3 regions of the Streptomyces sp. NPDC026589 genome follow, and region 1 is predicted to be linked to each of the others. Evidence: riboswitches for the same ligand, from Rfam matches in the RefSeq annotation. Region 1 holds a riboswitch; each other region holds the start of a gene.

Region 1 (10,360 bases):
TCGAGCTGGCCGAGCGGCTCGTCCAGCATCAGGAGCTTCGGGCGCGGGGCCAGCGCGCGGGCCAGGGCGACACGCTGCTGTTCACCGCCGGACAGCGCGGCGACCGCGCGGCGTTCGGCGCCGGGCAGACCGACCAGCTCCAGCAGTTCACGAACCCGCCGCACGGCCTCGGTCCGCCCGACGTCGTGCATCCGGAGCCCGAAGGCGACGTTGGCGCCGACGTCCCGGTGCGGGAAGAGCTGGTGGTCCTGGAACATCAGGCCGAGGCCGCGCCGGTGCACCGGGACGCCGCTCTGGTCCTGTCCGGCCAGCAGGACCCGGCCGCCGTCCATGGGCTGGAGCCCGGCCACGGCCCGGAGCAGGGTGGACTTCCCGCTGCCGCTGGGACCGAGCAGGCAGACGATCCGGTGGTCGGCCACCTCCAGGTCGACAGCGTCGAGCGCCGTCCGCTTCCCGAACCGCACGGTGGCTTCCCGCAAGCTCAGCATCTCTTCAGAACTCCCCGGATCGGTCGGTGCGGATACGTTCGAGGAGCAGCAGCGACACCGCGCACACCAGCATCAGAATCGTGCTGAGGGCCATCGCCTGCCCGTAGTTGAGCTCCCCGGACCGGCCCAGCAGCCGGGCCACGGCGACCGGCAGGGTCGGGTTGTCCGGCCGCGCGATGAAGACCGTCGCGCCGAACTCCCCCAGGGAGACGGCGAAGGCGAAACCCGCCGCGACCAGCACCGCCCGCCGCACCAGCGGCAGATCGACCTCCCGCCAGGCCCGCAGCGGGGAGGCCCCCAGCACGGCGGCTGCCTCCCGCAGCCGGTCGTCGACCGCGCGCAGTACGGGCAGCATGGTCCGTACGACGAAGGGGACGCCGACCAGGGCCTGGGCCAGCGGGACCAGGATCCAGGAGGTGCGCAGGTCGAGCGGCGGCTCGTCCAGGGTGATCAGGAAGCCGAAGCCGACGGTGACGGCGGACACCCCGAGCGGCAGCATCAGCAGCGCGTCGAAGCCGCGGACCAGCGGCCCGGCCCGCCGGGTCAGGGCCGCCGCCGCGAGCCCGCCGACGACGAGCGCGATGAGCGTCGCGACGAGCGCGTACCGCAGGGAGTTGCCGACGGCCTCCAGCGGTGGGACCAGGAAGGTGGAGGAGCCGCCGGACCCGGCCGACTGGAGGGCCCGGTAGTAGCCGAAGCCGTACCCGCCGGATCCGCCGGCTCCAGCAGCGCCGTCGAAGGAGCGCTCCACCAGGACCCCGAGCGGCAGCAGGATCAGCAGCAGCGCGGTGAGCAGGACGCCGCCGAGCAGTGCCCACTGTCCGGGGCCGCGCGGCCTGCGGGAGGTCCGGGCCGGGTCGACCAGCTTCAGCGCCCGCTCCCGGCGGCGTACGGTCGCGGCGTGCACGGCGAGGATCGCGCCGACCGCGGCGAACTGCACCAGGGTCAGCACGGCGGCCGTCGGCAGGTCCAGCAGCTGCGCGGTCTGCCGGTAGATCTCCACCTCCAGGGTGGAGTAGGCGGGCCCGCCGAGGATCTGCACGACGCCGAAGGAGGTGAAGGTGAAGAGGAAGACCATCAGCGCTGCGGCAGCGACGGCCGGGGCGAGCGCGGGCAGCGTCACCCGGCGGAAGGCCGCGAACCGTCCGGCGCCGAGCACCCGGGCGGCTTCCTCCTGCCGGGGGTCCAGCTGGGACCAGAGCCCGCCCACCGTCCGTACGACCACGGCGTAGTTGAAGAAGACGTGGGCCAGCAGAATCGCCCACACGGTGGTGTCCAGGCGGACGCCCCACAGTTCGTCGAGGAGTCCGCCCCGGCCCAGCAGCGCCAGGAACGCGGTGCCGACGACGACGGTGGGCAGCACGAACGGCACCGTGACGACCGCCCGCAGCAGCTGCTTGCCGGGGAAGTCGAACCGGGCGAAGACGTACGCCCCGGGCAGGGCGATCAGCAGGGTGAGCGCGGTCGAGGCGAGGGCCTGCCAGGTGGTGAACCAGAGGACGTCGAGGATGTCCGGGCGGGCCAGCACCTCGCCGATCCGCCCGAACTGCCAGTCGCCCCCCGCCTTGAGCCCGCGGCCGACGATCGCGGTCACGGGATAGGCGAAGAACACCGCGAAGAACGCCACGGGCACGGCCATCAGGCCGAGCCGCAGCGCGGCCCCGCGCCGCCCGGTCCTGTGCCGTTCCCGGTCGGCCCCGGCGGTCTTCGCCCCGGGCTCTACTTCAGGACCAGCGACTGCCACGACTGGATCCACTGCTCACGGTTGGCGGTGATGTTCTCGGGTGCGACGGTGGGAGGCGTGTCGATCTTCTCGCCGAACTTGGTGAACAGCTCGGGGAGGGCAGCGTCCTCCACGACCGGGTTCACGAACATGTTCAGCGGCATGTCCTCCTGGAACGTCTTGCTGATCATGAAGTCCAGCAGTGCCTTGCCGCCCGCCTCGTTCTTCGCCCCGGTCAGCAGCCCCGCGTACTCGGTCTGCCGGAAGCACGTGCCGGTGGCGACCCCGGTGGGGGCCTCCTTGGGCTGCGGGTCGGCGTAGAGCACCTCGACGGGCGGGCTGGAGGCGTAACTGACGACGAGCGGCCGGTCGGCGTTGGCCTTCTTGCCGCCCGCGGAGCCGGAGAACTCCTCGTTGTAGGCCTGCTCCCAGCCGTCGACGACCTTGACGCCGTTGGCCTTCAGCTTCTTCCAGTACGCCTCGTAGCCGTCCTCGCCCTGGGCTGCGATGGTGCCGAGGAGGAAGCCGAGGCCGGGCGAGGAGCTCGCGGCGTTCTCGGTGACCAGGAGGTTCTTGTACGCGGGCTTGAGCAGGTCGTCGAAGGTCTTCGGCGGGGCGAGCTTCTTGTCGGCGAAGTACTTCTTGTCGTAGTTGACGCAGATGTCGCCGGTGTCGACGGGCGTGACCCGCCTCTTCTCGTCCGTCTGCGTGTCCGCCGCGACCGTGTCCAGGCCCTTGGCCTCGTACGCGGTGAACAGACCGTTGTCGAGGGCGCGGGAGAGCAGGGTGTTGTCGACGCCGAAGAAGACGTCGCCGCGCGGGGAGCCCTTGGTGAGGATCTCCTGGTTGAGCGCGGCCCCGGCGTCGCCGCTCTTGAGGATCTCGACCTTGTAGCCGGTCTCCTTCGTGAACGCCTTCAGCACCTTGTCCGAGACGTTGAAGGAGTCGTGGCTCACCAGGGTCACGGTCTTGGAGCCGGGGCCCATGGACTCCCCGGAGCCGGCGGAACCGTCGTCGCCGCACCCCGCGAGCACGGTGACGCCGAGAGCGGCGGCGAGCACTGTCGCCGCGTACTTCGTGGTGGTGTTCATGTGATTCCTCCTGGAGATGACCAGGAAGAGACGCGGCCCCGCCCGCTGTCCGGCGAACCGGAAGCGGGCAGGGCGCAACAGCTTGAGTAAGGTCCGAACTTCCTACCCGGAATGACCCGGGCGAGGTTCAGAGGGTCTGCGGCCAACCTGTCCTTGGTGCCGCACTCTCAGCGCTGTGGCGCTCCCCTGTCGGAATATGAAGTTGATTTCGGGCCCAGGCTACACCGGCGGATTTCGGCCGCCCGGGCGGGAGAGGCCAAGGGCTACGGGACAGCCCTCAGCGCTCGGAGGCCGCGAGCTGCCCGCAGGCCCCGTCGATCTCCTGACCGCGGGTGTCCCGGACGGTGACGGGCACGCCGTGGGCTGCGATGGCCTCGACGAAGGCCTTCTCGTCCTCGGGCCGCGAGGCGGTCCACTTCGAGCCGGGCGTGGGGTTCAGCGGGATCAGGTTGACGTGCACCCGCTTGCCCTTGAGCAGCCGGCCGAGCCGGTCGCCCCGCCAGGCCTGGTCGTTGATGTCCCGGATCAGGGCGTACTCGATGGAGATCCGGCGGCCGGACTTCTCCGCGTACTCCCAGGCGGCGTCCAGCACCTCGCGGACGTTCCACCGGGTGTTGACGGGGACCAGGGTGTCGCGCAGTTCGTCGTCCGGGGCGTGCAGCGAGACGGCGAGGCGGCACTTGAAGCCCTCGTCGGCGAAGCGCAGCATGGCCGGGACGAGGCCCACGGTGGAGACGGTGATCCCGCGCTGCGAGAGGCCGAGACCGTCAGGCTCCGGGTCGGTGAGACGGCGGATCGCGCCGACCACCCGGTTGTAGTTGGCGAGCGGCTCGCCCATGCCCATGAAGACGATGTTGGACAGCCGCGCGGGCCCGCCGGGCACCTCGCCGTCGCGCAGGGCGCGCATACCGTCGACGATCTGGTGCACGATCTCGGCGGTCGACAGATTGCGGTCGAGGCCGGCCTGCCCGGTGGCGCAGAAGGGGCAGTTCATACCGCAGCCGGCCTGCGAGGAGATGCACATCGTGACGCGGTCGGGGTAGCGCATCAGGACGGACTCGACGAGCGTCCCGTCGTGCAGCTTCCACAGGGTCTTGCGTGTGGTGTCGTCGTCGCAGCTGATGTGCCGCAGCACGGACATCAGGTCGGGGAACAGCGCCTCGGCCAGCTTCTCCCGCGATCCGGCCGGGATGTTCGTCCACTCGGCCGGGTCGGCCGCGTACCGCGCGAAGTAGTGCTGCGAGAGCTGCTGGGCGCGGAACGGCTTCTCACCGGTCGCGGCGACCGCTTCCTTGCGCTCGGCGGGCGTGAGGTCGGCGATGTGCCGCGGCGGCTTCTTGGATCCGCGGGGCGCGACGAAAGTGAGTTCTCCGGGCTTAGGCATGGTTCATCCAGTGTCGCAGACACGACGAGGTGCCCCGGGTCATCACCCGGCTCAGCGGTCATCACCCAGCTCAGCGACGCCCCGGGCCGGACGGTGCCGGTCGTGGATGGTGGTTGTGGGTCGGTCGTCGGCAGCCCTCCGACGGCCCACGGGCGGCCCGGCCCGTGGCCCCGTCCGCAGGTCAGGGCCGTCGGTCGGCACTGTCGGCGGGAACCTTACCGACGGCCAAGAGGTGCGAGCTGGCGGCGAGGAGTTCCGGGTACGGCTCCGCCATGCGGGCCGCGTCCATGGCTGACGCGATCAGCTCAGCCGTGGGACCTTCGCCCGGCTGCTGTTCCGCCGCCTTCACCAGCGACCAGGCGGGGCCCTCGATGCCGAAGACCTGCACATCCTCCAGCCCGGAGGCGACCAGCTCCGCCACCAGCTCTTCGGCCCGGTGGAAGTACGACAGGGTGAACCCCCGCGATCCGTCGTAGACCGCCGTCTCCAGAATCTTGGAGACGGAGTGGTGTATCCGTTCGGTGTGCAGGTGGGCGTACGTGACGTGCTCGAAGAGCGACGCATAGCGATTGATCGCGGCAGCGGCGACCAGCCCGCCGGGCTTGGCCACCCGAGAGGCTTCCGCGAGCGCCCGTTGCCGGTCCGCCGGGTCGGGCAGGTGGTAGAGCGGCCCGAGGAGCTGCACGACGTCGAAGGTGTCGTCCGGTTCGGGCAGGTCGCGCGCGTCCCCGACGACCGCCGGGCACACCGCCGACGCGGCCTCGACGTGACGGGGCACCGGGTCCACCAGGGCGACGTCGTAGCCGTCCTTCACCAGCCATTCAGCGTGAATCCCCGTCCCCCCGCCCACGTCGAGCACACGCGCCGGCGCAGGGGGCAGGAAGCGCCGGAGGAGTTCCTGGGTCCTGACCAGTTCCATCCGGCCGTCTGCCGAGGTGCGCAGACGGCTGTCCTCGTCGGCCGTCTCGCCGTAGAACCGCATGACGGAGGGTGCTAATTCGGGATTCAGCATGGTCGCAGTTTCCTGGATACCGGTGGACAGGTCCAGTGCGTTGAAGCGGGGAAGCCAAGGGGTCCTGGAGTACGAAGAGACCGCCGGGACCGGTAGGCACGCATGGCCCGACGGTGACCTCCGCGCGGGCCTGCCGGGTCGCCGGACCCGGTCATGGATCACGGGTGTCGCAGACAGAGACGGGCGAGGGTCCGCCGCCCTGTGGACGACGGACCCTCACTCGTAAAACGTGCAGGTGGGACGGAGCGCGGGGGCGCCGAAGCGGTCAGCCGGAGCCAACGAACAGCACCAGCAGCAGCCAGACGACCGGCGCGGTCGGCAGGAGCGAGTCCAGCCGGTCCATGATGCCGCCGTGGCCGGGGAGCAGGGTGCCCATGTCCTTGATCCCGAGGTCCCGCTTGATCATGGACTCGCCCAGGTCGCCGAGGGTGGCGCTGGCCGCGACCGCGAGGCCGAGCAGCAGTCCCTGCCACCAGGCGCCGTCGTCGATCAGGAACTCCATGCACAGCGCGCCGGCGACCATCGCGAAGGCGACCGCTCCGAACAGTCCCTCGCGGGTCTTCCCGGGGCTGATGCGCGGGGCGAGCTTGTGCGTGCCGAAGCGCCAGCCGACCGCGTACGCCCCCGTGTCGCTGACCACGGTGAGGATCAGGAAGGTCAGGACCCGCCACGACCCGTCGTCCGCCGTCAGCATCAGGGCGACGAAGGTGGCCAGGAAGGGTACGTAGAAAGCCGCGAAGACCCCGGCCGTGACGTCCTTGAGATACCCGTCCGGCGGCTCGGTCATCCGCCAGACCAGCACCGCGAGGGCGGTCAGGGCCATCGCGATCCAGGCGCCCTCGGGTCCTCGCGCGTAACCCGCGACGACCATCGCGGCTCCGCCGACGGCCAGCGGCACCAGGGGCGCCTTGATGCCCTTGCGTTCCTGGAGGCGGGAGGTCAGCTCCCAGAGGCCGACGACGACCGCGGCCACTATCACGCCGATGAAAGCGGCCTTCACGATGAACAGCGAGACGCCGATGACGGCGCCGAGACCCAGGCCCACCCCTATGGCGGCGCGCAGATCACGTCCCGCACGCTTCTTCTGCGGCGGGGGCGGCAGCGGGGTGGACATGGGCTCCTGCGGCTTCTCGTCACGGAACAGGGGGCCGCTGACGTGAGCGGCTTCCCTGTCCCGGTCGTCGCGGCTCTGCGCGTCTCTACCTGCGTCGGGAACGTCCGGCACGTTGGGCATGGGCCGAGTCTGCTGGGCGCCATGCACATCGTGGGCAGGACCCGCCGGGGCAGCCCTCATCTCGGGCGTGCCCCAGTAACCGGCTCCTTGCGGGGCACCCCAGGTAGAGTCGTTCATCAGACTTCGAGCAGCTCGGCTTCCTTGTGCTTGAGCAGCTCGTCCACCTGCGCGACGTACTTCGCGGTGGTGTCGTCAAGCTCCTTCTCGGCGCGGCGCACCTCGTCCTCGCCGGACTCCTTGTCCTTGACGAGCTTGTCGAGGGTCTCCTTGGCCTTGCGGCGGATGGAGCGGATCGAGATCTTGGAGTCCTCGGCCTTGGTCTTGGCGACCTTGATGTACTCCTTGCGGCGGTCCTGGGTGAGCTCGGGGAACGTCACCCGGATGATATTGCCGTCGTTGCTCGGGTTGACGCCGAGGTCGGAGTCGCGGATCGCCTGCTCGATGTTGCGCAGCGCGGTCTTGTCGAACGGCGTCACGACGGCCATCCGCGCCTCGGGAACCGAGAACGAGGCCAGCTGGTTGATCGGGGTCAGCGCGCCGTAGTAGTCGGCGACGATCTTGTTGAACATCGCCGGGTGCGCGCGGCCGGTACGGATCGCGGCGAAGTCCTCTTTCGCGACGACAACGGCCTTCTCCATCTTCTCCTCGGCCTCGAGGAGGATTTCTTCGATCACCACGTGCTCCTGCGTGTCTTGGGTGGGCCCGGCGTCGTCATCGCCTGGCCCTGCGGGTCCTGCGTCGCGTCCTCACCTGCACGGTGTCCGACCGGCAGGCCGTTGTCCATCCTGGGGGGCTGTCAGGCCCGGGTGCTCTCGTCGCTCACGAGCGTGCCGATCTTCTCACCCTTGACCGCGCGAGCGATATTGCCCTCGGTGGTCAGCTCGAAGACGAGGATCGGGAGCTGGTTGTCACGGCAGAGCGTGATGGCGGTGGCGTCCGCGATCTTCAGATTGCGGGTGATCACCTCGCCGTACTCCAGTGCGTCGAACTTCACCGCGTCGGGGTTGGTCTTGGGGTCGGAGTCGTAGACCCCGTCCACGCCGTTCTTCCCCATGAGCAGCGCCTCGGCGTCGATCTCCAGGGCCCGCTGGGCGGCGGTGGTGTCGGTGGAGAAGTACGGCATGCCCATACCGGCGCCGAAGATCACCACGCGCCCCTTCTCCAGGTGCCTTACGGCGCGGAGCGGGATGTACGGCTCGGCGACCTGGCCCATGGTGATGGCGGTCTGGACGCGCGAGTCGATGCCCTCCTTCTCCAGGAAGTCCTGGAGCGCCAGGCAGTTCATGACGGTGCCGAGCATGCCCATGTAGTCGGACCGGGCCCGGTCCATGCCGCGCTGCTGGAGCTCGGCACCGCGGAAGAAGTTGCCTCCTCCGATGACCACCGCGATCTGGGCGCCGTCGCGTACGACGGCGGCGATCTCGCGGGCGATGGTGTGCACGACGTCGGGGTCCACGCCGAGACCGCCGCCGCCGGCGAATGCCTCACCGGAGAGCTTCAGCATGAAGCGCCCGGAACCCTTGTCGTCGTCGCGCTGGTCGTCGGCCTGAATGGCGTCCGCGCCCTTGTCCATGGAAATTCTCCTCGTGCACATACGAAGAAGGCCATTGCCGGTGGGTCTGGTGTCCCTACAGCGGCAATGGCCTCCTCGTCAGATCTGCGGTCGTCCGGCGTGGGTGCGGCCGTCAACTGCACCTGGGGGTGTCCGGCACATCAGGGCCGGAGAGGCCGCGGCGTCCGGTGCGGTGCATCGCAAGGCGCTGGAACGTCCTCATCGCGGAACGATTCGGATGTTTCGGCAACGCCGCGAGGTGCCGTGCCAGGCGTCGCGGACCCGGTCGTGATGCGCCGGATACCCCCTCGACCCTATCGGGTCCGGTGCTGTTCGCCCGGACGGACTCAGATGCCGACCTTGATGCGCGAGAAGCGCTTCAGGGTGACACCGGCCTCGTCCAGGACCTTCTGGACCGACTTCTTGGCGTCCAGCGCGTACGGCTGGCCCAGGAGGGTGGCCTCCTTGAAGAAGCCGTTGACCCGACCCTCGACGATCTTCGGGAGCGCGGCCTCGGGCTTGCCCTCGGCGCGCGTGGTCTCCTCGGCGACGCGACGCTCGGCCTCGACGACCTCGGCCGGGACGTCCTCGCGGGACAGGTACTTCGGGGCGAAGGCGGCGATGTGCTGCGCGATGCCCTTGGCCAGCTCGGCGTCGGCCTTGTCCAGCTCGACCAGAACACCGATCTGCGGGGGCAGGTCGGGCATGGTGCGGTGCATGTACACACCGACGTAGGCGCCGGTGAACTGCGCGAAGCGGTCCAGGACGATCTTCTCGCCGAGGTTGGCGTTGGCCTCGTCGACGTACGCCTGGACGGTCTTGCCGGCCTCGATCTCGGAGGCGAGGAGCGCCTCGATGTCGGCCGGGGAGGTCGCGGCGACGTGAGCGGCGAGGGTGTTGGCGACGGCCTGGAACTTCTCGCCCTTGGCGACGAAGTCCGTCTCGCACTTCAGCTCGAGGAGGACGCCGGACGTCTGGTCCTCGGAGATGAGGGAGACGACGGCACCGTTCTCGGCAGAGCGGCCCTCGCGCTTGGCGACGCCCTTCTGGCCCTTGATACGGAGCGCCTCGACGGCCTTGTCGACGTTGCCGTCGGCCTCGTCGAGCGCCTTCTTGCAGTCCATCATGCCGGCGCCGGTGAGCTCGCGGAGCTTCTTGACGTCAGCGGCGGTGTAGTTCGCCATGAGTCTGTATGTCTCTCTCGAAGTCTGAAAGATCTACGGGTGAACGGCGGGGGCGACGCTTGTGGCGTCGGCCCCCGCCGTCAGCAGCCGTGACGGGTGTCAGGCCTGCTCGGCGTCCGCGTCGGCGGCCGGGGCCTCGGCGGCGGCCGGAGCCTCGACAGCGGCCTCGGCCTCGGCCTCGGCGACGGCCTGGGCCGGCGTCTCGGCGTCGGCTTCGGCGTCCTTCTCGGTCTCGACGGAGGACTGGACCTCGGCGGCAGCCGCGGTCTCGTCCTTCTTGTCGCCCTCGAGCAGGTCGCGCTCCCACTCGGCGAGGGGCTCGCCGGCGGCCTTCTCGCCCGGCTTCGAGTCACCGGTGGCGGCACCGGAGCGGGCGATGAGGCCCTCGGCGACGGCGTCGGCGATCACGCGGGTGAGCAGGGTGACGGAGCGGATCGCGTCGTCGTTGCCCGGGATCTTGTAGTCGACCTCGTCGGGGTCGCAGTTGGTGTCGAGGATCGCGACGACCGGGATGTGGAGCTTGCGCGCCTCACCGACGGCGATGTGCTCCTTCTTGGTGTCGACGATCCAGACGGCGCTGGGCACCTTCTGCATCTCGCGGATACCACCGAGGGTCTTCTCCAGCTTGGCCTTCTCGCGCGAGAGGACCAGGAGCTCCTTCTTGGTGAGGCCGGAGGCGGCCACGTCCTCGA
Region 2 (10,360 bases), on a different contig from region 1:
ATCGATCTCATCGCGGTCGCGGACGCCCCCGACACCCCGGCCGTGGAGGAGTGGGCCTCGTTCCGGGAAACCGCGCACGCGCACGCCATCGGCCAGTGTCTGCTCGCCCAACTCGACGAGCGAGCCCGCGAGGACCACCTCGACCGACACCCCGTGCGCCCTCTCACCCGTTACTCAGTGCGAGATCGCGCCACACTTCTGGAACGGCTGCGCACCCTCCGTCGAGGTGAACCGGTCATCGAACGCCAGGAGTACGCACTGGGGACCGTGTGCGCCGCGATTCCCGTCACGGCCGGTGCCACCATTGCGGCGATGGCCATTTCCGTACCCCTGGACCGGGAAGATCGGTTGCTGCCCGCAGTCGAACAGTTACGTGGCGAAGTCGCCAGCCTCTTGCGTTCGTTCGTGTTCTCTATCAGTATCTGAAAAATCACTCCTTGTGATCTGCTATCGCGTGCACCACGATGGCGTCAATAGGGCCATGGGGGATCATTCCTGGCCAGATTCATCTACTGCGGGGTTGAACGATGCGCGAGTCGGTTCAAGCAGAGGTCATGATGAGCTTCCTCGTCTCCGAGGAGCTCTCTTTTCGTATTCCGGTGGAGCTCCGGTACGAGGTCGGCGATCCGTATGCCATCCGGATGACGTTCCACCTTCCCGGCGATGCCCCTGTGACCTGGGCGTTCGGCCGTGAACTGCTGCTGGACGGGCTCAACAGCCCGAGCGGCGACGGAGATGTGCACATCGGCCCGACCGAGCCCGAGGGCCTCGGCGATGTGCACATCCGGCTCCAGGTCGGCGCGGACCGTGCGCTGTTCCGGGCGGGGACGGCGCCACTGGTGGCGTTTCTCGACCGGACGGACAAGCTCGTGCCGCTCGGCCAGGAGCACACTCTGGGTGACTTCGACGGGAATCTGGAGGACGCGCTCGGCCGCATCCTCGCCGAGGAGCAGAACGCGGGCTGACCGCACGTGCCCCCGATGCCCCGTCACCCCGACTTACGACGACGGCCCCGACCCGTCCGCGCGGGTGCGGCCGTAGCCGCCTGTGCGCCACCGGATCCCGGGCGGTCCGCGGAGACGACCAGCGCGGCGAGCACCGTGGTCACCGGCACCGAGGCGACCAGGCCGATCGATCCGACCAGTGTGCGGACGATCTCCTCGGCGACCAGCTCGCTGTTGGCCACCGTCCCCACACTGCTCTGGGCGATGGAGAAGAGCAGCAGCAGCGGCAGCGCCGCGCCCGCGTACGCCAGCACCAGGGTGTTGACCACCGAGGCGATGTGGTCCCTTCCGATCCGGATACCTGCCCGGTACAGACCCTTCCAACCCATCCGCGGGTCCGCCTGGTGAAGTTCCCAGACGGCGGAGGTCTGGGTGACCGTCACATCGTCGAGCACCCCGAGCGAACCGATGATGACACCGGCCAGCAGCAGACCGCTCATATCGATGTCCGGGTAGAGGCCGTGGATGAGGCCGGTGTTGTCGTCGGTGTTGCCGCTCAGGTTCGCCCAGCCGATGAACAGGGAGCCCAGCAGCCCGATCAGCAGCAGCGAGATCAGCGTGCCGACGACCGCGACCGACGTACGGGCCGTGACCCCGTGGCACAGATAGAGGGCCGCCAGCATGATCGCGCTGGCCCCGATCACCGCCACGACCAGCGGGTTCGAGCCCTGCAGGATCGCCGGCAGGATGAACAGGGTCAGCACGGCGAACGACACGACCAGCGCCACCAGCGCCATCACTCCGCGCATCCTGCCCACCAGGACCACCGCCAGCGCGAAGATCCCGGCCAGCACCGCCATCGGGACCTTCCGGTCCACGTCGGTCACCGAGTACTGGAGGTCGCGCGGCGCGTCGGGGGCGTACGCGACGACCACGCCCTGACCCTCCTTCAGCTGTCGGGGAGCGTCCGGCTGGACCACCTCGACGAACTTCCGGCCCTTGTCGTCGCCGCTGGTCACCTCGATGGTGGCCTTCGCGCACTCCCCCTCCTGCTCGTTGACGGCCTCGCGTCCCGAGGGCGTGGAGGTGTCACCGGTCGGGGGCACCTGCGCGGCGTTGACGTCCGCGCAGTCGACCTTCACGACCTGGACGACCTTGCCGTCCTGGGTCTGCCGGTCGAATCCGACGCCGGTGCGCTCGTGGTCGGGCGCGCCGCCGGGCCAGAACGCGATCAGGCCGACGACGACCGCCGTCGCGAACGGGATCAGCACGGCGGCGATCACCTTGCGCAGGTGCCGGGAGACCGGAGCGGCCGGCCCGTGGCTGTGGGTGTGGCCGTGGCTGTGGCCCTGGGGCGGCTGGGGTGCGGGGTCGCTTTGGGGGGAGGTCACGGGGCGATCATCGCAAGAACGGGAGGCCCCTCTGGTCAGCTCGCCCGAAAGGACGCTAGCGTGGAGGCACCTTTGCACACGCGGGAGCTCGGAGCACCGGGCTGAGAGGGCGCTGATCGCCGTACATCCGTACGGGAACACGCTGCGCCGACCGCCGAACCTGTTACCGGGTAATGCCGGCGTAGGGAGTAGGTCTCATGACCACAGCGGACGCACGCACGCCTGCCTCGAAACAGAACGACGGAACGCCGGACGGCACGACGCCGGGCGGCACGACGCCGGGCGACGGGACGCCGAACAACGAGGCCGGGAAGTCCATCGGCTGGCACAAGGGGTACGTCCAGGGCTCGCGCCCGGACCTCCGGGTGCCGGTTCGACAGGTGCACCTCACCAACGGCAAGGACGTGACGCTGTACGACACGTCCGGGCCGTACACCGATCCCTCCATCGACACCGATGTCCGCCGGGGCCTCGCGCCCCTGCGGGAGAACTGGATCATCGCCCGCGGCGACACCGAGGAGTACGCGGGCCGGCCGGCCCGCCCCGAGGACGACGGGCTCAAGCACACCTCGCCGCGCGGCGGACTGCGCAACCTCGACGCCGTCTTCCCCGGCCGCCCGCGCCAGCCGCGCCGCAGCCGCGACGGACGCCCCGTCACCCAGCTCGCGTACGCCCGACGGGGGGAGATCACCCCGGAGATGGAGTACGTGGCGATCCGGGAGAACGTGGAGCCCGAGGTCGTCCGCGAGGAGATCGCGCAGGGCCGGGCGGTGCTGCCGGCCAACGTCAACCATCCCGAGATCGAGCCGATGATCATCGGCAAGCGGTTCCTGGTGAAGGTCAACGCCAACATCGGCAACTCGGCCGTCACCTCCTCCATCGAGGAGGAGGTGGACAAGATGACCTGGGCGACGAAGTGGGGCGCCGACACGGTCATGGACCTGTCCACCGGCCGCAATATCCACACCACCCGCGAATGGGTGCTGCGCAACTCCCCCGTGCCGATCGGCACCGTCCCGCTCTACCAGGCCCTGGAGAAGGTCGACGGCCGGGCCGAGGAGCTGACCTGGGAGATCTACAAGGACACCGTCATCGAACAGGCCGAGCAGGGCGTGGACTACATGACGGTGCACGCCGGTGTGCGCCTGCCGTACGTTCCGCTGACGGCCCGCCGTAAGACCGGCATCGTCTCGCGCGGCGGCTCGATCATGGCGGCCTGGTGTCTCGCCCACCACAAGGAGTCGTTCCTCTACGAGCACTTCGAGGAGCTCTGCGAGATCCTCGCGACGTACGACGTCACCTACTCCCTGGGCGACGGACTGCGGCCCGGGTCGATCGCGGACGCCAACGACGAGGCGCAGTTCGCCGAGTTGCGCACGCTGGGCGAGCTGAACACGATCGCCAAGCGGTTCGGCGTCCAGACCATGATCGAGGGCCCCGGGCATGTCCCGATGCACAAGATCAAGGAGAACATCGACCTCCAGCAGGAGATCTGCGAGGAGGCGCCGTTCTACACGCTCGGCCCGCTGACCACGGACGTCGCGCCCGCCTACGACCACATCACCTCCGGCATCGGCGCCGCGATGATCGCCTGGTGGGGCACGGCGATGCTCTGCTACGTCACGCCCAAGGAGCACCTGGGACTGCCGAACCGGGACGACGTGAAGACGGGCGTCATCACCTACAAGATCGCTGCCCACGCGGCCGACCTGGCCAAGGGGCACCCGGGTGCGCAGGAGTGGGACGACGCCCTCTCCGACGCGCGGTTCGAGTTCCGCTGGGAGGACCAGTTCAACCTGGCCCTCGACCCGGACACGGCGCGGGAGTTCCATGACGAGACGCTGCCCGCCGAACCGGCGAAGACGGCGCACTTCTGCTCGATGTGCGGGCCGAAGTTCTGCTCGATGAAGATCTCCCAGGACATCCGGCGTCAGCACGGTGGTTCGCAGGAGGAGATCGAGGAGGGCATGGCCGAGAAGTCGAAGGAGTTCGCGGCCGCCGGCAACCGGGTCTACCTGCCCATCGCCGACTGACGCGGGCCGGCCGCCGGGCCTTCCCCGGCGGTCGGCTTCTCCGCGGGACCGAGGCCGGATCCGGCCAGGAGCGTATGGGTGTTCTATGGCTTACCGAGCAACTACGGCCACTTCAGGCTGTTTTGCCCCGGTTGGTTACCTTGTCAAGCGACAGTATGGATACAGTCGTGTGGCAGCTGTATGTACGTTTGGCCCGCAGCTCACCTGCGCTTGACCCTTTCCTTATCTGTGGCTTACTTTCCGGCTTGCTTGGCTTGAAATTGGCGCCCCCTCGGATCGGGGGCCGGGGAGGGAATCACAGTGAACTGGTACCTGGACGTACTCAAGAACTACGCAGGCTTCAGCGGACGCGCGCGCCGCAAGGAGTACTGGATGTTCGTGCTCTTCAACTTCATCATCGGCGTGGTGCTGTCGGTGCTCGGCATGGCGATCGACACGCAGATCCCGTACTACCTCTACCTCGCCGCGGTCATCGTTCCGTCGCTGGCGGTCATGGTGCGTCGTCTGCACGACACCGGCCGCTCGGGCTGGTGGTTCTTCATCTCGTTCGTCCCGCTGGTCGGCGCCATCATCCTGCTCGTCTTCCTCGCCTCGGAGGGCAAGCCGGAGGCGAACCAGCACGGTGCCAACCCGAAGCTGGCTCCGGCCGTCTGACCGACAGCTCCGGTACGTTCCGGAGCACCGCGAGGCCGGGCGCGGCACACAGCCGCCCCGGCCTTCGCCGTACCCGGACCTCACTCCGGCCGGTGCTCCGGTCCGCCGAAGTCCGGGCTCGAGAAGTCGGGGCTGGTGAAGGTCGGCCGGGGACCGGCCGCCGGCCCGTCGTCCGGGCCGGAGAAGTCCGGCCTGCTGTACCCGACCTTCGGGATGCGGTTGGGCGAACGGTGCGGGGTCCGTGCGGCGGGCCCCGCGGTCGGGTCGGCCAGGGCGTCCCGGAGGAACGGGAGGATGCCGCGCTCCAGCAGGGCGTGGCGCCACGCCTCCCTGGCCCGTGCGACGTCCTCCGGTAGCTCCTGCTCCTCGTCCTCGGCGGCCAGCGACGTCGCACCGTTGCGGAGCGCGGTGACGAGCAGCCCGACGGCCGCGACCAGGATCGCCGCGGCGGCGACCGCGGCGAAGAACCACCCGGCCGCGACCATCGTGCCGCCGAAGGTCACCGACGGGCCGACCGCCTTCACCAGATAGCCGACGAGCAGGAAGATGACGGCCGCGGAGCCGGCCAGCAGCGGGGTCAGGACGGTGATGACCGCGCCTATGCCGGCGCCCGAGCCGGCCGCCGTGCTCTGCGGCCCGTCCGTGGCCGGGCCGCCGTCGATCCCCTCCGCGGCCGCCGCGCGGCGCAGTTCGCCGCGGGCCTTCACGTAGTGCTCGTACTCGGTGGCCGCGGCCGCGGTGATCAGCGCCGTGGCGCTGAGCGCCATGGTGCGCAGTTGTTCGGTGTTGAGCCGGTCCCCGACGCCCTCCAGGTCCGGGCGTTCATGAGCGTGGCGCAGTGCGTCGCCCAGGATCCGCTCGTACTCGGGTCCGTCCTCGGCCAGCAGGTGCGGAGCGCTTGTCATCTGCATCCCCCGATGCTCCGTCGGTGCCCGGCTGCCCGCGTGGAGACCGGGCGATCGGGCGGAAACGGAGGAGAGCCTGCCACTGATACGCCGATGGTAGAGCGCTCACGGCACGGGGTGACAGGGTGTTTCCAGAATTGGGCCCGGTGACGGGCCCGTCGATCGGCGAGGTCGGCGCAGGCGGAACCTGAAGCGCCTTCCCCGCCGACGGTCAGTCATGCAGCGGGAGTTGAACCACCAACAGCTTTCCGGCCATGGTCACTCCGCCGTCCATGGCGATGGCGAGGTCGTCCGCGTACACGTGCGGGCCGTTGATCACGGGCCCCGCGCCGTCCTCGCCGTCCTCGGTGCCGACCTCGCCCAGGAGGTAGGGAATGGGGCTGTGACCATGGACGACGCGCTGTCCGCCGTACGTCGTCAGCAGCTCGCGCACCGCCTGGGCGCCGCCCTCGTCCCGGAAGGCGAACCGCTTGGTGAGCTTGCGGAAGAGGTCCCAGCACTCGTCGGCGTCGTTGCGCGTGAGAATGGCCGTGATCGTGTCATTGACGTCCTCGATGGTGGACCCGTAGTCGAGGTAGGCCGTCGTGTCGGAGTGCATCAGCAGATGGCCGTCCTCCTCGACGACCGCGTCGAGCCGGGACATCCACTGGAGGTGGACGTCCTGGAGGCGCTCCATGTCGGTCTTCTGGCCGCCGTTGAGCAGCCAGGCGGCCTGGAAGGTGGCGGTGCCCGCCCCGGAGTTGACGGGAGTGTCGGCGAACCGCTTGGCGCCGATCAGCAGCAGTTCGTGGTTGCCCATCAGGGCCTTGCAGTAGCCGCCGGCCGCCGCCGCCTCGGCGGAGAGCCGCATGACGAGGTCGATGACTCCGATGCCGTCGGGCCCGCGGTCGGTGAAGTCGCCGAGGAACCACAGACGGGCGTTGCCCGCGGCCCAGTTCCCGTCGGCGTCGATGAGGCCCTGCGCGCCGAGGGCGGCGATCAGCTCGTCGAGGTAGCCGTGGACGTCGCCGACGACGAAGAGCGGGCCGCGGCTGTCCTCGGCCACGGGGCGCGGCTCGGGAACGGTCTGCACCTGGACCGTGTCGCCGCGACGGATGACCGGGAGGTCCCGCTCGGTCGGGGTGTAGCCCTCCGGCTGCTCGCCGCCCACGACGGCGTTGCCGGGATGCGGCGGCCGGGGCGGGGCGGGAGCGCGCGGCGGCACTGCCGGGGGCACGGAGGCGCCGGGCGCCGGAGGGTTCGGTTCCGGCGCCCGCGGTGGCACCGGGGAAGGAGGCGCCGCCTGCGCTTGCGGTGGCACGGGCGTCTGCGCATACGGCGGAACCCGGAAGTCACGCAACGTCGCCGTCCGCACCACGGGTTCCTGACCGGCCCCCTGAGTCATCGACCCCTCCACCACCGTCGCGCCGCCGTACACCTGACGGGCCTTGCCTGGTAGAGGTGGTCCGCGGTGTCGTGCGCCCATCATAGGAATGCGGATCGACCTGTGTGACGCACCAGGGGTGGTGAATCCGGGCGCACGCTCGGTTCACCGGCTGATTAGTCCGAAAAGAGATGATCAGTCCCCGCTGGGGGAGCGTGGCGCGCTGACCGTGGTGCGCGGTGGACGTCGTTGCGAGGAGGTCCGGACGATGAGCTCCGTCGGTATGACCTGCTCCACCGGCCCGTCGTGCTCGACCCCTTCGATGGCGTCGATGAGGAGCTGGACGACGGCCGTGCCGATGCGGCGGGGCTTCAGCGAGAGCGTCGTGATGGGCGGCTCGGTGGCCGCGTACACGGTGGACTCGCTGCAGCAGACCAGCAGCAGGTCCTCGGGGACCCGCAGTCCGTAGCGGCGGGCCGCGGCGAGGAGGTCGGTCCCATTGGGGTCGAAGAGCCCGTAGACCGCGTCGGGGCGGTCCGGGCGGGCGAGCAGCCGGTCGGCGGCGACCGCTCCCGCGCAGGGGTCGTGGGCCGGGTAGGACTCGTAGACGGGATCCTGGCCGACCCGCTCGCACCAGTGGAGGTAGGCGGTGGTGGACAACCGGGTGTACGTGTCGGTGGTGTTGCCGGTCAGCAGGCCGATACGGCGGGCTCCGGCGGCGGCGAGATGGTCGAGGAGGTCGAGCACGGCGGCCCGGTGGTCGTTGTCGACCCAGGCGGTGACGGGGAGCGTCCCGGCCGGGCGGCCGTCCGAGACCACGGGCAGTCCCTGGCGGACGAGTTCGGTGACGACCGGGTCCTGGTCGGAGGGGTCGATGACGACGGTCCCGTCGAGCGCGACGTTCGACCAGACGTCGTGCCGGGAGGTGGCGGGGAGGATGACGAGGGCGTAGCCGCGGGCGAGCGCCGCGGAGGTCGCGGCTCTCGCCATCTCCGCGAAGTACGCGAATTCGGTGAAGGTGAAAGGTTCATTCCCGTACGTGGTCACGGTCAGGCCGATCAGGCCGGACTTGCCCGTACGGAGGGTTCGGGCCGCGGCGGAAGGGCGGTAGCCCAGGCGCTCGGCGACCTCGCGGACATGGCGGCGGGTGGCGTCCGGGAGCCTGCCCTTGCCGTTGAGCGCGTCGGAGACGGTCGTGATCGAGACTCCGGCCGCGGCGGCCACATCACGGATCCCCGCCCGTCCTGGCCGGCCGCTGCGCCGGGGGGTCTCCGTCCGGCTCACCTGGTGCTTCCCTGCTGCTGTCATGGCGAGCCGATAGTAGGGCTCCGAGGGGTGGTCGGTCCGGTCGCATATGCACACGTTGACAGGCACGTTTCTGCAAGGTCACAGCCCATCAGAATCCTTGTAATGCAAGGGAGTTGGCTGCTCTTGCATAGCTGTTTCAGGTACTGGAGGGCGGCAGCCTGCTGTATGTGCGATGTCTCGAAGAGGTCTCAACTCACCACTTCGGGGGACGCGCGCCACGGCGCGAGCCACCAGCGCGCGCCGGAACGCGAAACGCTCCCCCCTCGGGAGGGGCTCGGACCGGCCCCGCATGACGCCCCATTCCCGGGCACTGCGGTCGATTTCCCGCTCGGGCCATTCGCAGCGGGGCCCAATCCTCTTAAGGTGTGCAGTATTGCTGTGAACAGACGGTCGAGGAGGACCTGCGGTGAGCGAGACGAGCCCCAAGCTGCGCGCCGAGCTGGACGGCGTTCCCGCCTATGTGCCGGGGAAGCCGGCGGCGGCCGGCGGACCGGTCGCGTACAAGCTGTCCTCCAACGAGAACCCCTTTCCGCCGCTGCCGGGGGTGCTGGAGTCGGCGCTCGCCGCCGCGGGGAACTTCAACCGCTACCCGGACATGGCGTGCACCGGCCTGATGAACGAGCTGGCCGACCGCTTCGGTGTGCCCCTGGCGCATCTCGCCACCGGCACCGGGTCGGTGGGGGTGGCCCAGCAGCTGCTTCAGGCCACCTCCGGACCCGGCGACGAGGTCATCTACGCCTGGCGGTCCTTCGAGGCGTACCCGATCATCACGCAGGTCAGCGGCGCGACCTCGGTGAAGGTCCCGCTGACCGACGGCGAGGTGCACGACCTCGACGCGATGGCGGAGGCGATCACCGACCGGACCCGGCTGATCTTCGTCTGCAATCCCAACAACCCCACCGGCACGGTGGTGCGCCGGGCCGAGCTGGAACGGTTCCTCGACCGGGTGCCGAGCGATGTGCTGGTGGTGCTCGACGAGGCGTACAAGGAGTTCATCCGCGACGCCGAGGTGCCGGACGGCATCGAGATCTACCGGGACCGGCCCAACGTGGCGGTGCTGCGGACCTTCTCCAAGGCGTACGGTCTGGCCGGGCTGCGGGTCGGCTTCGCGGTGGCCCACGAGCCGGTGGCCGCGGCGCTGCGCAAGACCGCGGTCCCCTTCGGGGTGAGCCAGCTCGCCCAGGACGCGGCGGTGGCCTCGCTCCGCGCGGAGGACGAGCTGCTGGGCCGGGTGGGCTCGCTGGTCGCCGAGCGCACCCGGGTGAGCGCGGAGCTGGTGCGCCAGGGCTGGACGGTGCCGGAGTCGCAGGCGAACTTCGTCTGGCTGCGGCTCGGTGAGCGGACCCTCGACTTCGCCGGGGCCTGCGAGCGGGCCGGGGTGGTCGTGCGGCCCTTCAAGGGCGAGGGCGTCCGGGTCTCGATCGGCGAGAACGAGGGCAACGACCTCTTCCTGAAGACGGCGGAGGCGTTCCGCGCGGAGCTGTAGACCCGCACGCGCCTGTGCGGCCGGGCGGCCCCGGACCTCGATCGCGAGGTCCGGGGCCCTTTTTGCGTGGGGCGGGGGCCGGGTTCGTGGGGCGGGGACCGAAAAGGGGTACCCCCGGCGAAGGGTCCGAAAGTGTGTGCGCCATAATTGCTTGTGAATGTGAACGCGTTCACAAGCTCGCCTGCTTTCTCCCGTAATCGGAGGGATCAAAGGGGCGTAGTGCCGGTACGACCACGGCGATGTAAGGAGACTGACGACGTGGACCTCGCTCTGGCG
Region 3 (10,360 bases), on a different contig from region 1:
CTCGTACTCGGTGTGCGCGAGGTGCGCCATCTCCTTGAGCCGGGGCCCGACCACCACCCCGCCCATGTCGCCCACCGTGCACATCATCTTCAGCTCCTCGTCGACCACCATGGACAGCTCCTCGCTCTCCTTGCGGTCCCCGAGGAACGCCAGCAGGCTCTCGGCGGTGGGCCCATCGGCCGGGTAGCGGTACGTCCCGCTGATCGGGTTCATCACGACCGTCCCGCCGGACATCCGCACGTGTACCTCGGGGCTCGCCCCCACCAAGGTCCTGTCCCCGGTATGCACCACGAACGTCCAGTACGCGCCCCGCTCGCCCGCCAGCAGCCGCCGGAACAGCGCCAGCGCGTCCGCCCGCCCGAACCCGGGGATCTCGCCCCGGAACGTCCGCCGGATCACGAAGTTCGCCCCCTCGCCCTGCCCGATCTCGTCCCGGATCACCCGCCGCACGATGTCCGCGTACTCCGCGTCCTCCACGTCGAAGCCGCGGTCCTCCACCCGCACGTCATGGCCGGGCAGCGCCGCCAGCAGCTCCGCGAGCTCCAGCTCGTGCGTCTCGTCGGCGACCAGCACGCTCAGCGGGGTGCCGTCGTCGCGCACGTCGAAGCCGCGCTCGGCGATCTGCCGGAACGGCACCAGGGCCAGCGCGGGCGCCGCGCCCACCGGCAGGTCGGCCAGCCGGGCCGCCTCCCGCACCCCGCCGATCAGCAGTTCGACGTGATCGTGGTCACGGCCGGGCGTGCGACGGCGCAGCAGGGCGAACGGCGGGGCGTCCTCCGCCAGCAGCCGGCGGACGAGACCGGAGGCGGAGCGGGATGCGGTCTGCGACATGGGAGCAGGTTCCTTCCGGACGGCCCGTACGGCATTCCGTACGGGATTCACAGGGGGAGGAACGGCTCCGCAACGCAGAAAGGCCGCCCCTCGGGCGGCCTTCGCGAAGTGTCAGCGCGATGAATCAGCGGGCCGCCGGATGAGCGGTCCACCACCAGTTCTGGATCGAGATCTCGATCAGTCGCGTCGACATGCCCCGACCCTAGCGGACCGGTCCGGGCATCGGAGCGTGTGTCTCATCTGTTGAGCGCACGGCTGGACGCCTCTTGCGACCCCGTAATGTTGTGCTCGTGACCGTGAACGCCAATACCTCCGTCGCCGGTGGCAACACCTGGCGAGACCTTCCCGCGGCGCAGCAGCCCGAGTACCCCGACTCCGAGGCCCTGCGCGATGTACTCGCGGACCTCGCGTCGTATCCGCCGCTCGTCTTCGCCGGCGAGTGCGACCAGCTGCGCGCCCGCCTGGGAGCCGTCGCCAAGGGCGAGGCGTTCCTGCTGCAGGGCGGCGACTGCGCCGAGGCCTTCGACGCCGTGTCCGCCGAGCACATCAGGGCCAAGCTGAAGACGCTGCTCCAGATGAGCGCCGTCCTGACCTACGCGGCCTCCGTGCCCGTGGTGAAGGTCGGCCGCATCGCGGGCCAGTACTCCAAGCCGCGCTCCAAGTCGACCGAGACCCGCGACGGCGTGACCCTGCCGACCTACCGCGGCGACTCGGTGAACGGCTTCGCCTTCACCGAGGAGGCCCGGATCCCGGACCCCGCGCGGCTGAAGCAGATGTACCACGCGTCCTCCTCCACGCTGAACCTGGTGCGCGCCTTCACCACCGGCGGTTACGCCGACCTGCGCCAGGTCCACGCCTGGAACCAGGACTTCGTGAAGTCGTCCCCCGCCGGCCAGCGCTACGAGGCGCTGGCCCGCGAGATCGACAACGCGCTGAACTTCATGAAGGCGTGCGGCACCGACCCGGCCGAGTTCAAGGCGGTCGAGTTCTACGCCTCGCACGAGGCGCTGCTGCTGGACTACGAGTCGGCGCTGACCCGTACGGACTCGCGCACCGGCGAGCTGTACGACACCTCCGCCCACATGGTCTGGATCGGTGAGCGCACCCGCCAGATGGACGGCGCGCACATCGAGTTCGCCGCCCGGATCCGCAACCCGATCGGCATCAAGCTCGGCCCGACGACCACGGTCGACGAGGCGCTCGGCTACGTCGACCGCCTCGACCCGGAGCGCGAGCCGGGACGGCTGACCTTCGTCGTCCGGATGGGCGCCGACAAGGTCCGCGACAAGCTCCCCGAGCTGGTCGAGAAGGTCACCGCCTCCGGCGCGACCGTCGCCTGGGTGACCGACCCGATGCACGGCAACACCTTCGAGGCCGCCTCCGGCCACAAGACGCGCCGCTTCGACGACGTCCTGGACGAGGTCAAGGGCTTCTTCGAGGTCCACAAGGGCCTCGGCACCCACCCGGGCGGCATCCACGTGGAGCTGACCGGCGACGACGTCACCGAGTGCGTGGGCGGCGGCCACGAGATCTTCGTGGACGACCTGCACCAGCGCTACGAGACGGCCTGCGACCCCCGGCTCAACCGCAGCCAATCCCTCGACCTGGCCTTCCTCGTCGCCGAGATGTACCGCGACCAGTAGTCCGGCGGGCCGGGAGGGTTCCCGGCAGTCGCACCTGTGGGGCACGGATCCATGTGATCCGTGCCCCACAGGCGTATCCGGGCTTTTACGCCGGTTGAGCGGCGGGTAAGGTTAGGTTAGCCTCACCGTGGAAATCGGAGCGGCGCCCGTGACCGACCCGCAGGGAGGTGAACCGCATGTACGTCTGTTCCTGCTTCGGCATCACGGAAGCACAGGTAAAGAAGCATGCGGACGCCGGAGCCTGCACACCCCGCCAGATCGCCTCGGCCTGCAAGGCCGGGACGGACTGCGGTGGATGTGTACGCCGCATCCAGGCGCTGCTGGGCCGGGGCGACTGCCCCCGCCGTGAGCTGCTCGACCAGCGGCAGGAACCCGCGACCGCCTCCCTCGCGCACCCGGTCGCCGCGACCGTCGCGGCATCGGCCGCCGCGGCAGCCGCCATCGGCGCGATCCGCGACGTGACGCTCTCCGACGCCGCCTGACCGCCCCGCACGCCCCGCGAACAGCCTCCGACCCGGATTCGGCCCCGGTCAGCTCTCCGGCTGCTCGATCAGCTGGGCGATGTAGAGCGGCTCACCGAGCTTCTCGACCAGCTCCAGCTGGGTGTCGAGATAGTCGATGTGGTGCTCCTCGTCCGCCAGGATCGACTCGAAGATGTTCGCGGACGTGATGTCGCCCTTGCCGCGCATCACCTCGATACCGCGCTTGAGGCGGTCGATCGCCTCCACCTCGACCTGGCGGTCCGCCTGGAACATCTCGGTGACCGTCTGGCCCACCCGCACATGGAAGAGCCGCTGGTAGTTCGGCAGCCCTTCGAGGAACAGGATCCGGTCGGTGAGGATCTCGGCGTGCTTCATCTCGTCGAAGGACTCGGCCCGGGTGTATTTGGCGAGCTTCGTCCACCCGAAGTTGTCCTGCATCTTGGCGTGCAGGAAGTACTGGTTGATGGCAGTCAATTCGGCGGTCAGCTGCTCATTGAGAAACTCAAGGACCTCGGGGTCGCCCTGCATGGCAAAGGCTCCTTCCAACCGGTGATCGATCTGGCGAGTTGGCGAGATCCTCGCACCGCGCCCGGCGGCCGTCCAGTAAGTGCACGCTTAGTACGAGTTGCCCCGATGGGATACTCCCCTGGTCATGACCACCCCTGCCTGTCTGTCACCATGGAGGCATGGGTCAGCCGGAAAGCCGGGAAAACCGCGAGACAGAGCAGTCCGAGCTTCCGCCGGGACAGCGGCTGCAACGCGGATGGCCGGTCACCCACTACGGGCCCGTTCCCAAGTTCAAGCCCGACCGCTGGGAGTTCCGGGTCTTCGGGGCCACCGCCGACGGTGACAAGCACTGCTGGAACCACCAGGAGTTCTCGGCGTTGCCGTTCTCCTCGGTCGTCGCCGATCTGCACTGCGTGACGAAGTTCAGCATGATCGGCGCCGAATGGGGCGGAATCCCCGCCCGTACGGTCCTCGAACTGGCACCGCCCGCCCCCGACGCCACCCATGTGATGGTCTGGGCGGAGTACGGCTTCTCGTCGAACCTGCGCCTCGACGACTTCGCCTCCGAGCGCACCCTGTTCGCCACCCACAAGGACGGCGAACTCCTCACCGCCGAGCACGGCTTCCCACTCCGCCTCGTCGTCCCGCACCGGTATGCCTGGAAAGGCCCCAAATGGGTCCGGGGCATCGAGTACATGACGGCGGACCGGCGCGGATTCTGGGAGGAGCGGGGCTACCACAACATCGGCGACCCCTGGGGCGAGCAGCGCTACTCCTATCAGGAGGAGCCCGGCGACGGCCCCGAGCTCTGACCCGTCTCCCGTAGCCCTTTCAGCCGGGCCACGTCCGCCGCGTGCCCGTCCCTGCCGCCGGGCGTCTCGATGACCAGCGGCACGCCTTCGGTCGCCGGATGCGCGAGCAGCTCCCGGAAGGGCTCCACCCCGATGTGACCGGCGCCGATGTTCTCGTGCCGGTCCTTGTGGGCGCCCACGACGTCCTTGGAGTCGTTGGCGTGGATCAGCTTGAGCCGCCCCTCGCCGACCGTGTCCACCAGCAGGTCGAGCGTCTGCCGCATCCCCGAGGGGCCGGCCAGATCGTGCCCGGCGGCGTAGATGTGGCAGGTGTCCAGGCAGACGCCCAGCTTCGGGTGGGAGTCCAGCGCCTCGAAGTACGGACCGAAGTCCCAGGTCCGCGAGCAGAGCGAGAAGCCCTGGCCGGCCGTCGACTCCAGCAGCAGATCCGGGGAGTCGTCGTGGGTCAGCTCGTCCAGCAGCGGGCGCATGTGCTCGCGCACCTGGGCCAGCGCCTCGGCGCGCGGCCGTCCGCCGGTCGCCGAACCGGTGTGCACCACCACGCCCAGCGCGCCGATCTCGCGGGCCCGCCGCAGTGAGTGGCGCAGGGACTCCACGGACTTCTCGACCGTCGCCTCGGTGCCCGAGCCGAAGTTGATCAGATACGGGGCGTGGACGTACGCCGGGATCGATTCCGCCGCACACGCGGCCCGGAACAGCTCGTCCTGCGCCGGGTTCCCGGCGGGCGTGGCCCAGCCGCGCGGATTGGCCACGAAGACCTGCACGGTCTCCGCCGCCAGCTCCCGGGCGTACTCCAGGCCGACCTTGGCCAGACCGCCGGCCACCGGGACGTGTCCACCCACCGGGTTGCGCAGAGCGTGCATCTGGTTCTAGAACCCCTTGGTCTTGATCGTGATCGTGGACCCCTCGGGGGCCTGCTCACCGCCGTCCACGGACTGGCTCGCGATCGTGTCGCCGAAGGAGAGGAACGGCCGGTCGACCTTCACGTCGAAGCCCGCCTCCTCCAGGGTGCTCCGCGCCTCGTCGACGTCCCGGCCGGTGACGTCCGGGACGTCCAGCATCCGGGGGCCCTTGGAGACGGTCAGCTCGATCGTGTCGCCCTCGGCGGCCTCGGCCCCTCCGCCGGGGGACTGCTCGGCCACATCGCCCTCGGCCTCGGCGGAGTGGACCCGGCCCGGCAGCACCTCGGGCTTCAGCCCCTCGGCCGCCAGCTCGGCGGCGGCCTCCTCGGCGGAGAGCCCGGTGACGTCCGGGACGTCGATCGGGGCGCCCTTGCTGACGACGAGCGCCACGGCCGTGTCCGGGGTGCGGTCGGTGCCCGCGCGGGGATCCGTGCGGATCACCTCGCCGCGGTCCACGTCCTCGCTGAACTCCCTGGTCACCATCCCGGGGGCCAGGCCCACCTTCTTCAAAGAGCGCCGGGCGTCCGCGAGGGAGCGGCCCACCACATCGGGCACCCGCACGATCTCCGGACCCCGCGAGACGACGAGCTTCACCGAGCCGTTGCCCCGGATCCGGTCACCCGAGGCAGGGTCGCTGCTCACGACCGAGCCCCGTTCGACGGTGTCGCTGAAGACCCGCTCCACGCCCTTGAGCCCGAGCCCCTCGTCGGAGAGCCGCTTCTCGGCGGTCTGCTGGGTCTGGCCCAGCAGCGAGGGGACCTGGGTGAACTGCCCGGAGTTGATGTACCAGACGCCCGTCCCGATGCCCAGCGTCAGCAGGACGGCGGTGAGCGCCATGATCAGCTTGCGGTGCGGCCCGCCGAACGGGCCGCGACGGCCGGTCGCGCGCCGGGGAGCGGCAGGGTCCGCGGGCGGCATCACCAGCCGGCTGGTGCGGTGTACTCCGGCCCCGTCGCCGTCCGCCGGGAGGGCCCGCGGGATCACGCTCGTACGGTCGTCCGCGCCGTCATGGGCATCCGACAGGGCCCCCGGCGGTACGGCGTCCAGCTCGGCGTCGGTCAGCGTGGCACGGGCCTCACGCGCCTCGGCCAGCAGCAGCACCGCGTCGTGCGGGCGCACCTCGGGATTGCGGGCGGTCGCGCTCGCCACCAGGCTGTCCAGCGCGACAGGGAGCCCCGGCACGACGGCGGACGGGGCCGGGACGTCGGAGTTGAGGTGCCGGTAGATGACCTGGGCGGCGTTCTCCCCGGTGTGCGGCTTGACGCCGGTCAGCATCTCGTAGAGCACGACCCCGCAGGCGTACACATCGCTGCGGGTGTCGGCGCTGCCGTGCTCGATCTGCTCGGGGGCCAGGTAGGACACCGTGCCCAGCAGCGAGCCGGTCGTGTCGGTGGCCGTGCCGACCGCCCTGACCAGGCCGAAGTCGGCGACCTTCACCCGGCCGTCGTCCCCTATCAGGACGTTCTCCGGCTTCATGTCGCGGTGCACGAACCCGGCCCGGTGCGCGGCGCCGAGCGCCGCGAGGACCGGCTCCAGGATGTCCAGCGCCGCCCGGGGCTGCAGGGCCCCGCGCTCGCGCAGCACGTCGCGCAGGGTGCAGCCCGCCACGTACTCCATCGCGAGGTAGACATACGCGCCCTCGGCGCCCTGGTCGAAGACCGCGACGACATTGGGGTGCGCCAGGCGGGCCACCGACTTGGCCTCACGGATGAAGCGCTCGACGAACGAGACGTCGGCGGCGAGCGCCGGGTGCATCACCTTGAGGGCGAGCACCCGGTCCAGGCGGGTGTCCACGGCCCGGTAGACCGTGGCCATCCCGCCGACGGCGATGCGCGCCTCAACGCGATACCGGCCGTCGAGCAGCTGCCCGACGAGAGGGTCCTGGAGGGTCGTGTCCACCCCGAGAGTCTACGAGCCGCCGCCGACACCCCGGACGGGCGAGGGCGTTGCCGGGGCCGTTCCGCGATTCAAGCCCCTCCGGCGATTGAGGAGCGGGGGTTCGGGGGCGGCGCCCCCGAACACGTACCGGCGCTCAGAACGCGGGCCGCTCCGGGTCCAGCGTCGCCCGGCCGTCCACCGGGGACGAGGCCTGGGCGAAGTGACGGCGCGGAATCCGGCCCGCCCGGTACGCGAGCCGCCCGCCCTCCACCGCGTGACGCATCGCACCCGCCATCAGCTCCGGCTCCTGGGCCCGGGTCACCGCCGAGGCGAGCATTACAGCGGCGCACCCCAGCTCCATCGCCTGCGCCGCGTCCGAGGCGGTCCCGGCCCCCGCGTCGAGGATCACCGGCACCCCGGCCCGCTCGACGATCAGCTCGAAGTTGTGCGGGTTGCGGATGCCGAGCCCGGAGCCGATGGGGGAGCCGAGCGGCATGATCGCCGCACACCCCACGTCCTCCAGCTTCCGGGCCAGGACCGGATCGTCGTTGGTGTAGGGCAGCACGGTGAATCCGTCGTCGACCAGGACCTCGGCCGCGTCCAGCAGCTCGATCGGATCGGGGAGGAGGGTCCGCTCGTCGGCCACCACCTCCAGCTTCACCCAGTCGGTGCCGAGCGCCTCCCTGGCCAGCCGGGCGGTCAGCACCGCCTCGCCCGCGGTGAAGCAGCCGGCGGTGTTCGGCAGGACCTGGATGGAGAGCCGCTCCAGCACCGAGAGCACCGAACCCCGCACGGTCGGGTCCAGCCGGCGCATCGCGACCGTGGTCAGCTCGGTGCCGGACGCGATCAGCGAGCGCTCCAGCACCTCCAGGCTCGGGGCCCCGCCGGTGCCCATGATCAGCCGGGAGCCATACGTGGTGGGCCCCAGCGTGAAGACGTCGTCGGACATGTTCAGCCTCCCTGGACGGCGGTCAGGACCTCGACGCGGTCGCCCTCGCCGAGCGTCGTCGCGGCCCACTGGCCGCGCGGGACGACGCTCTCGTTGACGGCGGCGGCGACCCCGGAGCGGGCCGGGGTCAGCGTGGCGACGAGGGCGTCCAGATCCGTCCCGGCGGGAACGGCGCGGACGTCCCCGTTCACCGAGACGGCGACGGTGGCGGCGGACACCGGTACGGAGACGGTGGCGCCGGAATCCGGTACGGCGTGCTGCTGGGTCATACGGGCTGCTCCTGGAGTACGGGGGCGGCGAGGGCGGCGGTCTCGAAACGGCCGGGGGTGAAGGGGCGGGCCGTCTCGGGCAGCTCGCCGGTGGTCAGGACGTCAGCCATCGCGTCCCCGGTGACGGGCGTCAGCAGGACGCCGTTGCGGTGGTGGCCGGTGGCGAGCAGCAGACCGGGCAGGGCGGTCGGGCCGAGCAGTGGGGCGTTGTCGGGCGAAGCGGGACGCAGACCGGCCCGGGTCTCGGTGAGCGGCAGCTCGGTGATGCCCGGTACCAGCTCGTGGGCGTCGCGCAGCAACTCGTACACCCCGCCGGCGGTGACGGTCGTGTCCCAGCCCATCTCCTCGCTGGTGGCGCCGACGACCAGCTCGCCGTTCTCGCGCGGCACGAGGTAGACGTGACCGCCCCGGACCACGGCGCGCACGGTGCGGCTGAGGAAGGGGGCGTACGCCCGGGGCACGGTGAGCCGGAGCACCTGGCCCTTGACCGGGCGGACCGGCGGGAGGAGCTCCGGCGGGAGCCCGGCGAGCCGGCCGCTGAGACTGCCCGCGGCGAGCACGACCTGATCGGCCGCGAACTCCGTACCGTCGCCGAGCAGCGCCCCGGCGGCCCGGCCCCCGGCGACGGTGAGCCGCTCGGCGGTCGTCCGGCGGAACGCGACCCCGGCCCGTTCGCACGCGGTCAGCAGCGCCGCGGCGAGGCGGCGGGGATCCACCTGGTGGTCGCCGTCGACCCGGAGGCCGCCGCGGACGCCCGGGGCCAGCATCGGCTCCAGGCGGCGGCACTCACGGCCGCTCAGCCAGACCGACTCCAGGCCCGAACGCTCCTGGAGGGTGTGCAGTTCGCGCAGATGCGCCCGGTCGTCGGAGTCCAGTGCGACGGCGAGCGTGCCGCAGGTCCGGAAGCCGGTGTCCCGGCCGCTCGCCTCCTCCAGCTCGGCGACGAACGAGGGATAGCGGGCGGCGGAGGCGAGGTTGAGCCCGAGCAGCATCTGCTCGCCGTAGTGCAGTTCGGTGACGGCGGCCAGCATGCCCGCCGCGACCTGGGCGGCGCCGCCGCCCGGTTCCGGGTCCGCGACCGTGACGCGCAGCCCCCGCTGGGCGGCCCGCCACGCCGTGACCAGGCCGATGATTCCGCCCCCGATGACGAGGACGTCGGATCCGGGGCCTCTCTTGACGAGGACATCGGATCCGGAGCTTCTCTCCGAGACGCGCATGGGTGTCCAGCCCCTCCCTTCGCCGGCATGACCCGGAGCAGGTTCGTACGGTCGGAGGCCGGCCAGCCTCCCTCTCAGCCCGGTGCGTCCGGGCTCCCGCGAGTGTTCTACCTTGGCCACCCTAAACCCCGCCGCCCCCGGCCAGTAGAGGAGCGCCCGCCATGGCCCGTTCGCTCGACGGACTCGTCCTGTCACCCGTCGCCGACCAGGCCCCGGGCCAGGTCGGCACCCGCACCCGCTTCACGTACCACGAGCTGGACGGCCGGATCTGGGCCGAGTACGCGGGCGGCGACGTGGTCCGCGGTCATCTCGTCGGCACCCGCGACGGGGACGCGCTGGACTTCCGCTACGTGCAGCTCAAGCGGGACGGAACGACCTCGTCCGGGCACTGCCTCTCCACGGTCGTCGACCTCGCCGACGGCCGGGTGCGGCTGGAGGAGCGGTGGGCCTGGGAGTCCCAGGAGGGCAGCGGCACCAGCGTGGTGGAACAGCTTCCTTCCTGAGCTCCCTGCCGGGTTCCTTCCTGGGTTCCTTCCCGCCACCCCCTTACCTGACGACCTGTCAGATGATTAAGGTGGACGGGTGAGCGAGCAGACGGAACAGCGGACGGCGCGGCAGGCACGGCACGTCGTGGTCGTCGGGGCGGGCATGGCGGGCGTGCAGAGCGCCGTGGCCCTGCGCGAGGCGGGCTTCACCGGGCCCGTCACCCTGATCGGCGCCGAACCCCACCAGCCCTACGACCGGCCGCCGTTGTCCAAGGCCGTCCTGCTGGGCAAGGCCGAGGACTCCGCCTTCGACGTCGACTTCGAGGCCTTGGACATCACCCTGCGCCTCGGCCTGGACGTCACCGCCCTGCGCGCCGCCGACCAT

What was found. Region 1 has a riboswitch for thiamine pyrophosphate ahead of AB0F29_RS13260 (thiamine ABC transporter substrate-binding protein). Riboswitches for the same ligand answer to the same signal wherever they lie in the genome.
Region 2: another riboswitch for thiamine pyrophosphate. It lies ahead of thiC (phosphomethylpyrimidine synthase ThiC); the one in region 1 lies ahead of AB0F29_RS13260 (thiamine ABC transporter substrate-binding protein).
Region 3: another riboswitch for thiamine pyrophosphate. It lies ahead of thiO (glycine oxidase ThiO); the one in region 1 lies ahead of AB0F29_RS13260 (thiamine ABC transporter substrate-binding protein).

Annotation. Positions count from the first base shown of each region.
Region 1 covers NZ_JBEZYG010000006.1:271,882-282,241, reverse strand. Annotated here, with positions in the region: gene AB0F29_RS13270 (ABC transporter ATP-binding protein) at 1-488, opposite strand, end outside; gene AB0F29_RS13265 (iron ABC transporter permease) at 493-2,127, opposite strand; gene AB0F29_RS13260 (thiamine ABC transporter substrate-binding protein) at 2,208-3,302, opposite strand; TPP riboswitch at 3,384-3,500, opposite strand; gene rlmN (23S rRNA (adenine(2503)-C(2))-methyltransferase RlmN) at 3,580-4,686, opposite strand; gene AB0F29_RS13250 (methyltransferase domain-containing protein) at 4,868-5,698, opposite strand; gene AB0F29_RS13245 (phosphatidate cytidylyltransferase) at 5,964-7,049, opposite strand; gene frr (ribosome recycling factor) at 7,049-7,606, opposite strand; gene pyrH (UMP kinase) at 7,729-8,505, opposite strand; gene tsf (translation elongation factor Ts) at 8,832-9,668, opposite strand; gene rpsB (30S ribosomal protein S2) at 9,768-10,360, opposite strand, start outside.
Region 2 covers NZ_JBEZYG010000009.1:28,785-39,144, forward strand. Annotated here, with positions in the region: gene AB0F29_RS17120 (helix-turn-helix domain-containing protein) at 1-426, shown strand, start outside; gene AB0F29_RS17125 (SsgA family sporulation/cell division regulator) at 528-965, shown strand; gene AB0F29_RS17130 (YibE/F family protein) at 989-2,335, opposite strand; TPP riboswitch at 2,406-2,540, shown strand; gene thiC (phosphomethylpyrimidine synthase ThiC) at 2,533-4,368, shown strand; gene AB0F29_RS17140 (DUF805 domain-containing protein) at 4,669-5,022, shown strand; gene AB0F29_RS17145 (hypothetical protein) at 5,103-5,933, opposite strand; gene AB0F29_RS17150 (metallophosphoesterase) at 6,139-7,311, opposite strand; gene AB0F29_RS17155 (LacI family DNA-binding transcriptional regulator) at 7,486-8,598, opposite strand; gene hisC (histidinol-phosphate transaminase) at 9,005-10,084, shown strand; gene AB0F29_RS17165 (cytochrome ubiquinol oxidase subunit I) at 10,343-10,360, shown strand, end outside.
Region 3 covers NZ_JBEZYG010000002.1:274,583-284,942, forward strand. Annotated here, with positions in the region: gene AB0F29_RS04235 (anthranilate synthase family protein) at 1-831, opposite strand, end outside; gene AB0F29_RS04240 (trp operon leader peptide) at 956-1,024, opposite strand; gene AB0F29_RS04245 (class II 3-deoxy-7-phosphoheptulonate synthase) at 1,128-2,474, shown strand; gene AB0F29_RS04250 ((2Fe-2S)-binding protein) at 2,651-2,956, shown strand; gene bfr (bacterioferritin) at 3,005-3,484, opposite strand; gene AB0F29_RS04260 (sulfite oxidase-like oxidoreductase) at 3,643-4,275, shown strand; gene AB0F29_RS04265 (deoxyribonuclease IV) at 4,242-5,138, opposite strand; gene pknB (Stk1 family PASTA domain-containing Ser/Thr kinase) at 5,145-7,076, opposite strand; gene AB0F29_RS04275 (thiazole synthase) at 7,210-8,004, opposite strand; gene thiS (sulfur carrier protein ThiS) at 8,007-8,273, opposite strand; gene thiO (glycine oxidase ThiO) at 8,270-9,490, opposite strand; TPP riboswitch at 9,488-9,600, opposite strand; gene AB0F29_RS04290 (hypothetical protein) at 9,652-9,993, shown strand; gene AB0F29_RS04295 (FAD-dependent oxidoreductase) at 10,073-10,360, shown strand, end outside.